2 regions of the Serratia sp. 2723 genome follow, and region 2 is predicted to be linked to the other one. Evidence: predicted binding sites of a transcription regulator. Region 2 holds the regulator's gene; the other holds the start of a gene.
What was found. Region 2 encodes PurR, which represses purine synthesis genes. Its sites were predicted from a motif close to CANGCAAACGTTTGCNTG; they were not measured.
Positions count from the first base shown of each region.

Region 1: purT (formate-dependent phosphoribosylglycinamide formyltransferase) is a predicted target of PurR. The motif match lies at 2,387-2,404, and genes of this name have one in related genera.

Region 1 is NZ_JBNDIN010000004.1:389,498-396,897, reverse strand. It holds gene ABIE29_RS08920 (glycosyltransferase) at 1-808, shown strand, start outside; gene ABIE29_RS08915 (YoaH family protein) at 872-1,114, shown strand; gene purT (formate-dependent phosphoribosylglycinamide formyltransferase) at 1,152-2,330, opposite strand; gene dbpA (ATP-dependent RNA helicase DbpA) at 2,542-3,924, shown strand; gene ABIE29_RS08900 (YebG family protein) at 4,010-4,336, shown strand; gene yqfB (N(4)-acetylcytidine aminohydrolase) at 4,376-4,684, shown strand; gene ABIE29_RS08890 (S9 family peptidase) at 4,937-6,970, shown strand; gene exoX (exodeoxyribonuclease X) at 7,016-7,400, opposite strand, start outside.
Region 2 is NZ_JBNDIN010000005.1:223,099-230,498, reverse strand. It holds gene cfa (cyclopropane fatty acyl phospholipid synthase) at 1-488, opposite strand, end outside; gene punC (purine nucleoside transporter PunC) at 829-2,034, opposite strand; gene punR (DNA-binding transcriptional activator PunR) at 2,160-3,089, shown strand; gene purR (HTH-type transcriptional repressor PurR) at 3,127-4,152, opposite strand; gene ABIE29_RS09940 (YnhF family membrane protein) at 4,477-4,566, shown strand; gene sodB (superoxide dismutase [Fe]) at 4,626-5,204, opposite strand; gene ABIE29_RS09930 (C40 family peptidase) at 5,432-6,247, opposite strand; gene ABIE29_RS09925 (Grx4 family monothiol glutaredoxin) at 6,658-7,005, shown strand; gene rnt (ribonuclease T) at 7,087-7,400, opposite strand, start outside.

The sequences.
Region 1 (7,400 bases), on a different contig from region 2:
TTCAGGGGTTTCCAATGCCCGCAATACCGGGTTGGCCGTGGCCCGTGGCAAATATGTCGCCTTCCCCGATGCCGATGATTTATTGGATCCAAAAATGTATTCAACACTGCTTGCATTAGCCGAAGAACATCAATTAGACGTGATGCAATGTAACGGCGAACGCTATTTTGCAAGTAATGGTGATTTGCAGCCCATTATTCCCGCTGCGCGTCTGAAAGATACGGCGGTTATTTCCGGTGCACAGTGGTTGGAAAAAGCGTTGAAATCAAGACGCTTTATTCATGTGGTGTGGTTAGCCGTGTATCGCCTGGATTTTATCAAGCAGCACCAACTCTATTTCGAACCGGGCCTACACCACCAGGATATCCCCTGGACCACCGAGGTGATGTTCAATGCTCAACGAGTTAAATACCTGAGCAAACCGCTTTATCGCCAACGGGTACACGACCGCTCGATCAGCAACCGTCGGCGTACCGGGAAGGCGAACGTCGAGTATCAGCGCCACTATATGAAGATCGTCGAGATGCTGGTGGCCCTCAACCAGCGCTACAGCAGCAAGATCCCGATTTGCGCAGCTTTCCACTGGCAGATCGCGCGCGAGGCGCTGGGGATTTGCCATAGTATTCGTCGTGAGCCCGAACTGCAGGCGCAACAACAGATCACCGAAGATTTCTACCGGCGCGGTATTCAGCGGATGATGATCGACAACATGAGGGGGATCAAGCAGGCATGGCAGGTGATGTTGTGGCTGCATCGTTTAAAACAGTGGCGCAGTGAGAACGCGATTCCCTTGCGGGCCAGCGAATAACAGGTGTAGGGATCTGCGTCGTTAGCGCGTATAATTCTCGTCTATTTTACCGGGGAGAAATACATGCTTGCAGGTATGCCGTCACTGAGTCACCAAGAACAGCAGGAAGCTGCTGAACGTATCCATTTGCTGATGGGGCAGGGCATGAGCAGCGGAGAGGCCATCGCGACTGTAGCGCAGGAAATCCGCGAAAAACATCAGGGCGACCAGGTTAGCGTGATGTTCGACGATGAAGAAGAACAGCAACAGCAGGAAGAGCCGATCGAGTATCTGGACGAAGATAGCGAACACGACGAAAACTACTGATGTTAGCGGGGGTCGGCATCCCGAACCCCCAACCGGTTTACCCTTGCACCGTCACTGCAGCAGCGGCCTGTTTGGCCAGCTCTACCGCTTGTTCTACTTCTGGTGCAACGGCCAGTGCAACGCCCATCCGGCGTTTGCCCTCAATGTTCGGTTTACCGAATAACCGCACCTGATTATAACCACTTAGTGCCGTCTCCAACCCGCTGAAACGTACGTTGCTGCTGCTTAGCTCCGGCAGGATCACTGCAGAGGCGGCGGGCCCAAACTGGCGTATCGCGTTAATCGGCAGCCCAAGGAAAGCGCGCACGTGCAGCGCAAACTCGGACAGATCCTGCGAAATCAGCGTGACCATGCCGGTATCATGCGGGCGTGGAGAAACCTCGCTGAAAATCACCTCATCACCGCAGACGAACAGCTCAACGCCGAACAGGCCAAATCCACCCAGCGCGTTAACCACCTTTGCGGCTATCCCCTGAGCACGGCTTAATGCCAGTTCAGACATCCGTTGCGGCTGCCAGGATTCGCGGTAATCCCCCTCTTCCTGACGGTGGCCTATCGGCTCACAGAAATGTACGCCATCGACGGCGTTGATGGTCAGCAGGGTGATCTCGAAATCAAATTTGACCAGACCTTCAACAATCACCCTGCCTCCGCCAGCGCGGCCACCAAGCTGTGCGTAATCCCAGGCGGCACCCAGTTGCTGCTCTTCACGGATCAGGCTTTGCCCTTTGCCGGATGAGCTCATCACTGGCTTGACGATGCACGGGTAACCAATCTCGGCCACCGCTTGGCGGAAGCTTTGCTCGTTATCGGCAAAGCGGTAGCTGGATGTGGGCAGCTCCAGCGTTTCAGCGGCCAGACGGCGAATACCTTCGCGGTTCATGGTCAGACGTGTGGCTTCGGCACAGGGAACGACGTGATGGCCCTGTTGCTCCAACTCAACCAGCATGCTGGTGGCGATAGCCTCTATTTCCGGCACGATAAAATCGGGGCGTTCCTGTTCGATCAACGCTTTGAGCGCCGAACCATCCAGCATATTGATGACGTGGCTACGGTGTGCCACATGCATGGCTGGGGCATCGGCGTAACGGTCGACGGCAATCACTTCCAAGCCTAAACGCTGGCATTCGATGGCCACTTCTTTGCCCAGCTCGCCTGAGCCGAGTAGCATAACGCGGGTGGCGGCAGGACGCAGGGCGGTTCCAATAGTTAACATAGTCTGATACCTGGATCTGAATGAATTCGCTAGTCTGACACTGAGTGCGCAGTATATACGAAAACGATTGCGTACAACCAGTGGCGCATATTAAGCGCTTTTTTTAACGCCGAAATCCGGAAACCCCGCCAACTCTGTTATTATCTGCGCCTGATCCGGCGCCAGCCAAGCGCAGCGCCGCCTTTCCACTTGCTATATAAGAGTTATTGCCGTGAGCACAGTTTCTTTTTCTTCCCTGCCGCTGCCAGCTGAACAGTTGGCCAACCTCAACGAACTGGGGTATGCCGAAATGACGCCGGTACAGGCCGCAGCGCTGCCTGCCATCCTGAACGGGCAGGACGTACGTGCCAAAGCGAAAACCGGTAGCGGTAAAACGGCGGCATTTGGTATCGGCCTGCTGGATAAAATCAACGTTGCCAAAGTGGCAACCCAGGCGCTTATTCTGTGCCCGACGCGTGAGCTGGCCGACCAGGTGAGCAAAGAGCTGCGTCGCCTGGCCCGCTTTACCCAGAACATCAAGATACTGACCCTGTGTGGCGGCCAGCCGGTGGGACCACAGCTCGACTCCCTGGTGCATGCGCCACACATTGTGGTGGGTACGCCGGGCCGTGTGCAGGAGCATCTGCGCAAGAAAACTCTGGTGCTGGACGAGATGACCGTGTTGGTGCTGGATGAGGCTGACCGCATGTTGGACATGGGCTTTGCCGATGATATCGATGATGTGATCAGCTATACGCCGCCGCAGCGCCAGACCCTGCTATTTTCTGCCACCTATCCGGCGGGCATCGAGCGCATTAGCGCCCGTGTGCAGCGCCAGCCACTGAATGTGGAAGTTGAAGGTGGTGATGAGCAAGCCTCAATCGAGCAGCGTTTTTATGAGACCACCCGCGATCAACGCCCTGCAGTGCTGGTGAGCGCCATCCGCCATTATCAACCAGCGTCCTGCGTGGTGTTTTGTAACACCAAGCGTGATTGCCAGAGCGTGTATGAAGCGCTGGAAGCCCGTGATATCAGTTGCATGGCGCTGCATGGCGATCTTGAACAACGCGATCGGGACCAGGTGCTGGTTCGCTTTGCCAACCGCAGCTGCCGTGTACTGGTGGCGACCGACGTGGCCGCGCGTGGCCTGGATATCAAAGAATTGGAGCTGGTGGTCAACTACGAGCTGTCGTTTGACCCTGAGGTTCACGTCCACCGCATTGGCCGTACTGGTCGTGCCGGTCTGAGCGGGTTGGCGATCAGCCTGTGTACGCCGCAGGAAATGGTGCGTGTTCATGCTCTCGAAGAGTATCTGTCCATGCGCGCAAAATGGTCACCCGTGTCTGAGCTGAGCGGGGCGCCTAACACGCCGCTGGAAGCGGAAATGGTCACCCTGTGCATCGACGGTGGCCGCAAGGCTAAAATCCGCCCTGGCGATATTCTTGGGGCGTTGACCGGTGACGCCGGGCTAACGGCTGCAGAAGTCGGCAAGATCGACATGTTCCCGGTGCATGCCTATGTGGCTATCCGTAAGGCCAGCGCCCGTAAGGCACTGCAACAGCTTCAGCAAGGTAAGATCAAAGGCAAGAGCTGCAAAGTGCGGCTGTTGAAATAATAAACGGCAGGGCGCTTGCAGCCCTGCCCGAAATCACTCTATACTGTATAAAAATACAGTATCATAACCTTTGAGGAAGATGCTCATGGCTGTTGAAGTGAAATATGTAGTAGTGAGAAACGGTGAGGAAAAAATGACTTTCGCAAATAAGAAAGAAGCCGATGCCTACGACAAAATGTTGGATCTGGCCGATAGCCTCGGTGAATGGTTGCAGCAAGCGCCAGTCACGCTGGAAGAAGAACAGCGTGAAGGGTTGAGCTTCTTCCTGGCGGAACACAAAGATGTGCTGGTGCAGATCCTGCGTGGTGGTGCCCCGCAAGAAGCTGTCAAAAAGCCAGCCAAAACCAAAGGTGAGAAACCTGCCGCCGTCCCGGAAGAAGGTGCTGCGTCAGAAGAGCAGCAGGCCGCCTAAGCCGTGGTACCGCAACATGTTCATAACCAAGGATCCAGCATGTCTCGTGAAATAACCTTCTTCAGCCGTTTTGAGCAAGATATTCTGGCCGGGCGTAAAACCATCACCATTCGGGATGCCAGCGAAGCTCACTTCCAGCCGAATGAGGTGCTGCGCGTCAGCCGCAACGAAGACGGCGTATTTTTCTGTTATATCGAGGTAAAGTCGGTAACGCCGGTGCGCCTGGATGAGCTAACGCATGAACATGCGCAGCAGGAGAATATGACGCTCGGCGAACTCAAGCAGGTGATCCAGGATATCTACCCAGGGCTGGATGAGCTGTTTGTCATCGCGTTTACCAAACGTTAGTCCCGGGACGCCACTTAATCCTCCGCATCGCCTCAGCCACTTTTGTGGGAACTGGCGCGATGTTGTGGATTTGAACGAATGTCCAACCGTGGCACGTTCGGTCTCCTTTCCCTTTGGGTGAGGGCTAGGGTAGGGGAAATCCTCTATCCTATCTGCGCTGACACCTCCATTGAAAAAATAGCTACGCGGCTTGTTAAGCTGGTGAAATTCGTGTCACTCTTGCCTTAATCAAAGTAAGCGGATGATTTATCAATGATGACACCTCCCAAGGCAGAAAAACGTCCTTACCCAATCACCACCCATGGCGACACGCGTGTGGATGATTACTACTGGCTGCGCGACGACGAACGTACCGATCCCCAGGTATTGGACTATTTGCGGGCTGAAAATGCCTACACCGACGCGCAGCTCAAGCCGCAACAGGCGCTGCGTGAAACGCTGTATCAGGAGATGGTCGCGCGTATCCCACAGCAGGAGCATTCCGTGCCTTACGTCAGGCGTGGTTTCCGCTATCAGACCCGCTATGAGCCGGGGAATGAATATGCGCTGTATGTGCGCCAGCCGGCAGCGGCTACCGAGCTTTGGGACACCTTGCTCGATGGCAATCAGCGTGCGGAAGGGCACGAATTCTATACGCTGGGCGGGTTGGACGTCAGCCCGGACAACCAGCGCCTGGCCGTGGCGGAAGACTTCCTGTCGCGCCGCCAATACGATATCCGTTTCAAGGATCTACGCGACGATAGCTGGGCCGATGAGGTGTTGGAAAACACCTCTGGCAATTTCGAGTGGGCCAATGACTCCGCCACCGTCTACTACGTGCGTAAACATGCCAAGACATTGCTGCCGTATCAGGTCTATCGCCACGTAGTGGGCAGCGATCCGCAGCAGGACGTGCTGATCTACGAGGAACAGGATGACACTTTCTACGTCAGCCTGGAAAAAACCACCTCCGAGCGCTTTATCCTGATCCACCTCAGTAGCACCACCACCTCAGAGATCCTGTTGCTGGATGCGAGCAGTGCAGACAGTAAGCCACAGATGTTTGCGCCGCGCCGTAAAGATCACGAATACGCCATCGATCACTACCGTGAGCATTTTTACATTCGCTCTAACAGAAACGGTAAGAACTTTGGCCTGTACCAGAGCGAGCAGGCTGACGAAAGCCAATGGCAGGAACTGATTGCCCCGCGCACCGATGTCATGCTCGAAGGGTTCAGCCTGTTCCGTGACTGGCTGGTGGTGGAGGAGCGCATCGCCGGGCTGACCCAACTGCGCCAAATCCACTGGCAGAGCGGTGAAGACAAGCGCATCGCGTTTGACGATCCGACCTATGTCACCTGGCTGGCCTATAATCCGGAGCCGGAAACCGAGCTGCTGCGTTACGGCTATTCCTCCATGACCACGCCAACTACGCTATATGAGCTGAACCTGGACAGCGGCGCGCGGGAGTTGCTCAAGCAGCAGGAAGTGAAAAACTTCACGGCGGAAGATTATCGTAGCGAGCGCGTGTGGGTGAAAGCCCGTGACGGCGTCGAGGTGCCGGTATCTTTGGTTTACCGTGCTGACCGCTTTGCGCATGGGGCGAACCCACTGATGGTGTACGCCTACGGCTCCTATGGCAGCAGCATGGATCCGGCATTCAGTGCCAGCCGCCTAAGCTTACTGGATCGCGGCTTTGTCTTCGCGCTGGCGCATATTCGCGGCGGTGCCGAGCTGGGGCAGCTCTGGTATGAAGACGGCAAGCTGTTCAACAAACAAAACACCTTTAACGACTTTATCGACGTTACCAAGACACTGGTAGAGCAGGGCTATGGCGATGCTGGCCGAGTGTTCGCCATGGGGGGCAGTGCCGGTGGCTTGCTGATGGGCGCGGTCGTCAACCAGGCTCCTGAGCTGTTTAATGGCGTAGTGGCTCAGGTGCCGTTTGTGGACGTGGTAACCACCATGCTGGATGAGTCCATCCCGCTAACCACCGGTGAATATGACGAGTGGGGCAACCCAAACGACAAGGCGTATTACGATTACATCTTGCAGTACAGCCCGTACGACCAGGTGAAAGCGCAGGATTATCCACATATGCTGGTCACCACCGGGCTGCACGATTCGCAGGTGCAATACTGGGAGCCAGCCAAGTGGGTGGCGAAGCTGCGTGAGTTGAAAACCGACGATCGCCAACTGCTGCTGTATACCGATATGGATGCCGGCCACGGCGGCAAGTCTGGGCGCTTTAAGGCTTATGAGGATATTGCGCTGGAATATGCGTTTATTCTGGCGCTGGCCAAGTAGGGGCGTTACATGTGATTAAACGGGCGCAGCGCTGCGCCCGTTTGCTTAACCTAGCAGGTAGTATTTCAGCGTGTGTTTCATATCCGGGTTGAGATCGTCGATGGATTTCAGCATCCAACGCAGATAGCCAGGATCGTCCAGCGCTACCTGCTCAATGGATTGCCCACGATATTTGCCGAACTTGAATTTTTTCAACAATACCGGCTGCTCGGTGATTTCCAGCATCTGTTCTGGCGTCCAACCGGAGTCCTGTACAATGCGTTGCAGCAGTGCGGCGGTGACGTAGCAGTCGTACAGTGCGCGGTGTGGATAAAGCGCGGTGTCCTGCGGCAGTTGCACATCCAGATCCAGCGCATAGCGCAGGTATTGATTACCATATTTAATGTCTGGATACAGTGTACGTGCCAGCTTGAGGGTGCAAATCCAGGCA
Region 2 (7,400 bases):
AGTTTTTCACAAATCAACCGTAGCTTGGCTTCCTGTGCTTCTTCCAAGGTAGTGGCCTGTTGCCAGTAGCCACAGGAATATTGCATATAGGGATCCAGCATCTGGGTAAACAAATCGTTACCCAGATCGTAATGCTCTTTGCCAACGATCCAGGCACGCTTTTGGGATTGCAGATTGGTCAGGCGGGCGGCGGCAATACGCAAGATATCTTTCAGGTGGTGGGGCAGTTTCTTTTCCAGACCGGCTGCGACAACCCGCTGAAAAAACATGTCCAGCCGTTCACATTCCCACCAACCGTCCATGTAGCTTTCGCCCAGCCCCAGGGAGCCGTTTTGCAGTACGCGTTTAAAGAAATTGGGATTGTTGATCTGAATATCGAAAGGGCGTGAGCCATTGATTTCAATACCGGCCATGCTAAGCATTTCATGTGCGATACGATACCAATGGTTATCCTGGATGCTCAGATCTTCTATACACGATGAACTCATAGCTTCTCCATCACCTTCTTCTGACTTATGATCCTGCAGAATTTAGCGTAGACAATTTCTACAGGGACATACGTATACCTACGGTAAAAACTCACCGTGGCGTCTGAAAACCGACTGGAACAGAGGAAATTTAAGAGGCTCTTTGCGCCAAAGGACGCGGGTAAATGCAACCTTAAAAAAAGTGTGATGCCATCCACGTACGCAGCAGTTGCTGCAATAAGAGCTTAGTATAACTGTTATTCTAAAAGGTTGCTTTTGAGTATAGGCTTGCCGAGGTGCAGACTCAACTGCAAATCGCGCTCGGCAAGAATTTTCATTAAGTGACTATTTTAAAAGGTAATTATTGCGCTGACTCAACACGTTCCTGCCGCGTTACCTGCGTTTCATCTGTTCCTTTGCCACGTTGGATCAGGTAGCCCAAGGCCGCCAAGAATACGGTGGCAACCATTACGGTGGCAGTGGCTAGCAGCGGCCGGGCGATAAATGCCGAAACCAACAGGCTGGCTATAAAGCATAATCCCAACTGTAGCGTGTTTTGCAGCGCTGCGGCTTTGCCACTGTTGTTGGGGAAGGGCATCAACGCATTGGCCACCAGGATCGGATAGCTGGCACCGTTTACTAACGCCATGAAGCAGAACGGGATCAACAGCGTGGTCAACGTTGGTTCACTCAGCGTGGCGATCAGATACAACGCCGCCATGCTGATACCGTAAGCTAACAGCAACCACGGCAGCAAGGTTTTGCCAGAAATGCGATTTAAAGCGCTACGGCAGCTGTAACCCCCTAATAAGAAAGCCAGCGTTTGTGGCACATAGCTCAGGCCAATATCGTTGGGGCTATATCCCATATCGCCGAGGATAAAGGGTGAACCTGTCAGCCAAGCGAAGAAGCCGGCTGAGCAGGCGGCAAAAACCATCACGTTGCCGCTGAACACCGGTGATTTCAAGATCTGCATAAAGCCAAGGCTGGGCTTCTTATCGGCGGAAGGCACTCGTTTACTACGATCTTTCAGCAATAAGGTGGGGATCAGCAGCAGGGCGGTAATCCCCAGCAGCACGGCGAAGATGGCCCGCCATCCCATATGGTTGAGCAACCAGGCACCCAGCAGCGGGGCCAGCGCCGGAGAGAGGGCGACCAGCGGCATAATAGAGGCGAAAACGCGGTTGGCTTTGCCATCGCGGTAGCGATCGACCACGATCGCCTGCCAGGTGACGGCGGCGGAACACACGCCAATGGCTTGAATAAAGCGCAGTGACCACAGTTGTGTCACGTTCTCGACCCACAGCATACCGAGACACCCGACGGCGAACAGCGCCAGGCCAATCAATAACACGGGCTTACGGCCAATACGGTCGGACAGTGGTCCCCACAGCAATTGGGCGAAGGCAAAGCCCGCCAGGAAGATACTCAGACTGGCGCTGATCGCCCCAGCGGAGATTTGCAGATCCTGCTGCATTGCTCCAAAAGCGGGCAGGTACATATCGGTAGCCAGATAGCCCAACATACTCAGGCCGGCCAGATAGAACATAAATCCAAAATTTCGCATTGCTATTTCTCGTTAAAATTATGTTGTCGCAGGTTTTGAAGCGCCGGCAAGTGTATACGGCTGGATCTCTGCTTGTGAAACGGTAATATTTGCAAGATGCTGTTAAAAAATTTGAAGGCAAGATTATGTGGTCTGAATATTCACTCGATGTGGTAGATGCGGTAGCGCGGACCGGTAGTTTCAGCGCGGCGGCACAGGAGTTGCACCGAGTTCCTTCTGCGGTGAGTTATACGGTACGCCAACTGGAGCAATGGCTGGCTGTGCCGCTGTTTGAGCGCCGTCACCGCGATGTGGAGCTGACGCCGGCGGGGGCGCTGTTTATTAAAGAAGCGCGGGTTGTTATCAAAAAAATGCTCGATACTCGACGACAGTGCCAGCAGGTGGCCAACGGTTGGCGTGGGCAACTGAGGATTGCGGTCGATCTGATCGTCAAACCCCAGCGTAGTCGCCAATTGGTGCTGGATTTTTATCGCCATTTCCCCGATGTGGAGCTGATGGTGCAACCGGAAGTTTTCAACGGCGTATGGGATGCGCTGGTGGATGACCGAGCTGAGATGGCCATTGGTGCAACGCGGGCGGTGCCGGTAGGCAGCGGTTTTGCCTTTCGCGATATGGGTTTTATGAATTGGCTCTGTGTAGTGCATGCCAAACATCCGCTGGCCGCCTTGCAAGGAAAGCTGCGCGACGATCAGCTTCGCCCTTATCCCTCGTTGCTGTTGGAAGATACTTCGCGCAATTTACCCAAGCGGGTGACCTGGTCGCTGGACAACCAGCGGCGGCTGACCGTGCCGGACTGGGTTTCGGCGGTAGATTGTTTGCGTGCCGGGCTGTGTGTGGGTATGGTGCCCGCGCATCGGGTATTGCCGTTGGTACAAAGTGGCGAACTGGTGGTGTTACCACTGGATGAACCTTTCCCGCCCAGTGCCTGCTGCCTGACCTGGCAGCAAAATGCCCAGTCTCCGGCTATGGCCTGGCTGTTGGACTATCTGGGCGATAGCGAAACGCTCAATCAGGAATGGCTCAGTGAAGAGGAACCGGGGGCAGTGCGTCGCTAATCGGGCGCAGCACAATTTGCAGCGCCCCTACGGAGGGTTAACGGCGGTAATCGACAAAAGGACCATCTGCCACGGAGCGGCGCTCAATGAGTTTTGGATGCACTTCAATCACCTGCGACTCTTCACGCTTGCTGATTATGCGATCCAACAGCATGGTGAAGGCCATCTCGCCCAGGCGTTCTTTCGGCTGGTGAATGGTGGTCAGCGCCGGGGTGAAGTAGCGGGCATTACGCACGTTGTCGTAACCAATAACCGAGATATCCTGCGGTACACGCAACCCCAGCTCATCGGCGGCGCAGATTGCCCCCATAGCCATAATATCACCGCCACAGAAAACGGCGGTTGGGCGATGCTTTTGTGACAAGATTTGATGCATGGCTTTATAGCCGGATTCGGGCTCGAAATCCCCTTGCACGATCCATTCTTCACGCACTTCGATGTTGGCTTCCTTCATGGCTTTCAGAAAGCCCTGATGGCGACCTCCGCCGGTATTACGCGCCAGTTGACCCGGAATGGCACCGATGTCCCGGTGTCCCCGTTCGATCAGGTAGCGACCTGCCAGGTAGCCGCCCTTGAAGGCATTGTCGATAATGGTATCGGTGAAGTCTCCGCGCGCGGTACCCCAATCCATCACCACCATAGGAATATTACGGTAATCTTCCAGCATGCCCAGCAGCTGATCGGGATATTCTGAGCACATGACCAGCAGGCCATCGACGCGTTTTTGCGCCAGCATTGCCAGATAGGCTTGCTGTTTATCCAGGTTATTGTGCGAGTTACACAAGATCAGGGTATAGCCTTTGCTGTAGCAGCTGTTTTCTACCGCTTCGATCACTTCGGCAAAATAGGGGGCCTCACTCGAGGTGGCGAGCAAGCCGATCGATTTGGTGTGGTTGACCTTGAGGCTGCGGGCCACGGCGCTGGGTGAATAGTGCAGCTCTTTGATGGCGGCCCAAACGGCCGTTTTGGTATCTTCGGCGACGAAACGCGTTTTATTGATAACGTGCGATACGGTAGTGGTAGAAACGCCAGCGCGTTTGGCCACATCTTTAATCGTTGCCATGTAAAGAATGACTCCTAAACCTACATGTTACAGCATGTAAGTATGATGTTAATCGTTTGCCTGCGTAGATCCTTTCCCAGATAAGCGAAAACTGAGTTTTTAGTGCTGAAGTCGTAAATCGCTTGAACAGGGAGGGGCAGTTTATCGGTACGCAGTTGTGAACTGCGGATTTTGTCGCATATTGAAGAAAAGTGGAAGAGCTAATCGGTATTTATCCGTGGGGAAATCATAACAAGATTTTCATCACGAACTATGGGAAAATGATTTGACGTATTAACTGTGTGGCTTATGCTCTGGAAAAGCCAATCTGAGAGGGAGTTGTATATGGATACCAATTTGAAGATGTCATTACTCACTACCGTGGGTGCTTTGGCAATGATTATTGCTTTCAGTTTTGTTGCCGCATTGAACTGATCCTCAGCAAAAAACAAAGGCGCAGCTTGTGCCGCGCCTTATTAGCTAGTCACCCGTCGTTAAGCCAGGTTTTTTGCCACGAACGCCCAGTTCACCAACGCCCAGAAGTTTTCCAGGTACTTTGGCCGCGCATTGCGGTAGTCGATATAGTAAGCATGTTCCCACACGTCAACGGTCAATAACGGAACGTCTGCGCCCGTCAGTGGGGTTGCCGCATTCGAGGTGCTGACGATCGCCAGACTGCCGTCCGCCTTTTTCACCAGCCAGGTCCAGCCAGCGCCGAAGTTTTTCACGGCGGCATCGGTGAACTGCTCTTTAAAGGCGGCGAAGGAGCCGAATGACTTGTTGATGGCCTCTGCCACTGCGCCCGTTGGCTCGCCACCACCTTGCGGTGATAAACAGTGCCAATAGAAGGTGTGGTTCCAGACCTGGGCGGCGTTGTTGAACACTCCACCGGTGGAGGTCTTGACGATCTCGATCAGGGATTTACCTTCGAACTCGCTGCCTTTCACCAGATTGTTCAGGTTAACCACGTAGGTGTTATGGTGCTTGCCATAGTGGTATTCCAGCGTTTCCGCGGAAATGTGCGGTTCGAGAGCGTTTTTCTCATACGGTAATGCAGGTAATTCAAACGACATTGCTTTCTCCTTTTATAGACAATACGTCTCTCCGACGCTGTGGGCCTGGGTGGCCGAGGGCGAAAAAACGCAATTGCACCACTTTTGTTATGGTCATTAATCTTAACAACTTTCCGAGCGAAAAGAACATCCAAAGTGTGCCAAGTGGCTGATTGATTAAAGTCGCAGCGGTTTTTGATTTTCTGGGGAGTAAGGCACGGCTGAGCAGTTGGCTCAGCCGTGCTAGGTCAACGAATGGTGGTCGGGGTCACTACGCGGCGGGCGCCAATGTAATGGTTCTGCCAATAGTCGTTATCCAACTGACTGATGCGAATCTCTTCACCGGTGCGCGGTGACTGGATGAACTTACCGTTACCAAGATAGACGCCAACGTGATCGGCGGTGCCACGGTTGTTGATGCGGAAGAACACCAGATCGCCTTTCTCCAGCTCATTACGTTTGATCGGCGCTGCATCACGCAGGTGGTACATTTCGTTGGCGGTACGCGGCATTTTGATTTTCACCACGTCTTTGTACGCGTAATAAATCAGCCCGCTGCAGTCGAAGCCTGTACCAGGTGAAGATCCACCCCAGCGGTAGGGTTTACCCATTTGCCCCATCAGCTTGGCCATGGCGGTTTGCTTGGCGTGCTGATAACGTTTTTTATGGGCGGCGGAAAGTTTCAACGGCTTGTCGCGGCCAGCCAATTTTGCCGTAGCTTTGCCTTCTTCACGATGGCGACCATAGCCTTTTTTATAGCCTTTTTTAGGCGGAGTCACTTTGAGCTTGGCCGTTTTGGTTGCCTGGCTTTTGGTTTTAACTCTGGTGGTTTTTTTGGCCGTCTTTAAGGTTGCCGGTTTGGTTTTTAGCGTTTTCGGAGGGGTGGCTGCCTTCACTTTTTTATTGGCTTTCTCCGCTTTCTTTTTCTTGCGGTCGTCTGGCCGTGCTTCATTAACGTGACTCTTGCGCTGCTCGGCAGAAACACGTGCCTGTGGCGCAGCGTGCGCCAAATTGAAGAAGAGCTGCGTAAATAGCAGCACAAAAAGTGTAATAATTAACCGCATATCGACGTTACCAACCTTGGCTCCGAAACAGAAATCGAATGAGTCACAGTATTCCCGAAATTCACCCTATAAAACAGCGTGGATCTCATAAATACTAATCCATATTGTGAGAAAACGTTAATGGCATTTTTATTGTCGCAAAATCAAACACCTGTCGCCTAAAAAAGCGACAGAGATCATGTGGTTGGCTTATTGCTCGCCGGCATTGGGCTGCGCAAATATAATAGTGAAACGTCCCGATTAAAAATGTTATTCTGGGGCCATGTTTTAACCGGTTCGGTGTGACCGCCGTTTTTGCTGAGGCAATCAGAGAATGTCCCTGCAAAAGATGGCGTTTTCTTGGCACCGGTCCTGCCGCTACAATAGCCAGTGTGATGCATGTTGTAGCCATGATGTGGCTTGAGGAAGCAATAATGACGACGATTGAAAAAATTCAGCAGCAAATTTCTGCCAACCCGATCCTGCTGTATATGAAAGGCTCACCGAAATTGCCAAGCTGCGGTTTCTCTGCTCAGGCCGTGCAGGCACTTTCAGCCTGTGGCGAACGTTTTGCCTACGTTGATATTCTGCAAAACCCGGATATCCGTGCCGAGCTGCCAAAGTATGCCAACTGGCCAACCTTCCCGCAGCTGTGGGTGGATGGTGAACTGGTTGGCGGCTGCGATATCATCATCGAGATGTACCAGCGTGGTGAACTGCAGCCGTTGATCAAAGAAACGGCCGAGAAATATAAAGATCAGGAAGACCAGCAGCCTTAATGGCGCAGAGGTTGACCAGATAAAGTCGGGCGGCACCTTCAACAGTGCCGCCCGATTTTTTTACGTCTGTTTGTCAGCCCGTTATTGCGATTCAGCGTTGGCAATCGGCCAGCCACCGAGACGTTTCCAGCGGTTGACCAATTCACAGAACAACTGGGCGGTTTGCTGGGTATCATACAGCGCCGAGTGTGCCTGGCTGCTGTCAAACGGCATACCGGCGGCAATACAGGCTTTGGCCAGCACCGTCTGCCCCAATACCAGCCCGCTAAGCGCAGCGGTATCAAAGGTGGCGAACGGATGGAACGGGTTGCGCTTCAGGCTGGCGCGTTCGGCGGCGGCCATCAGGAAACTGTGATCAAAGTTGGCATTATGCGCCACGATGATCGCCCGGTTAC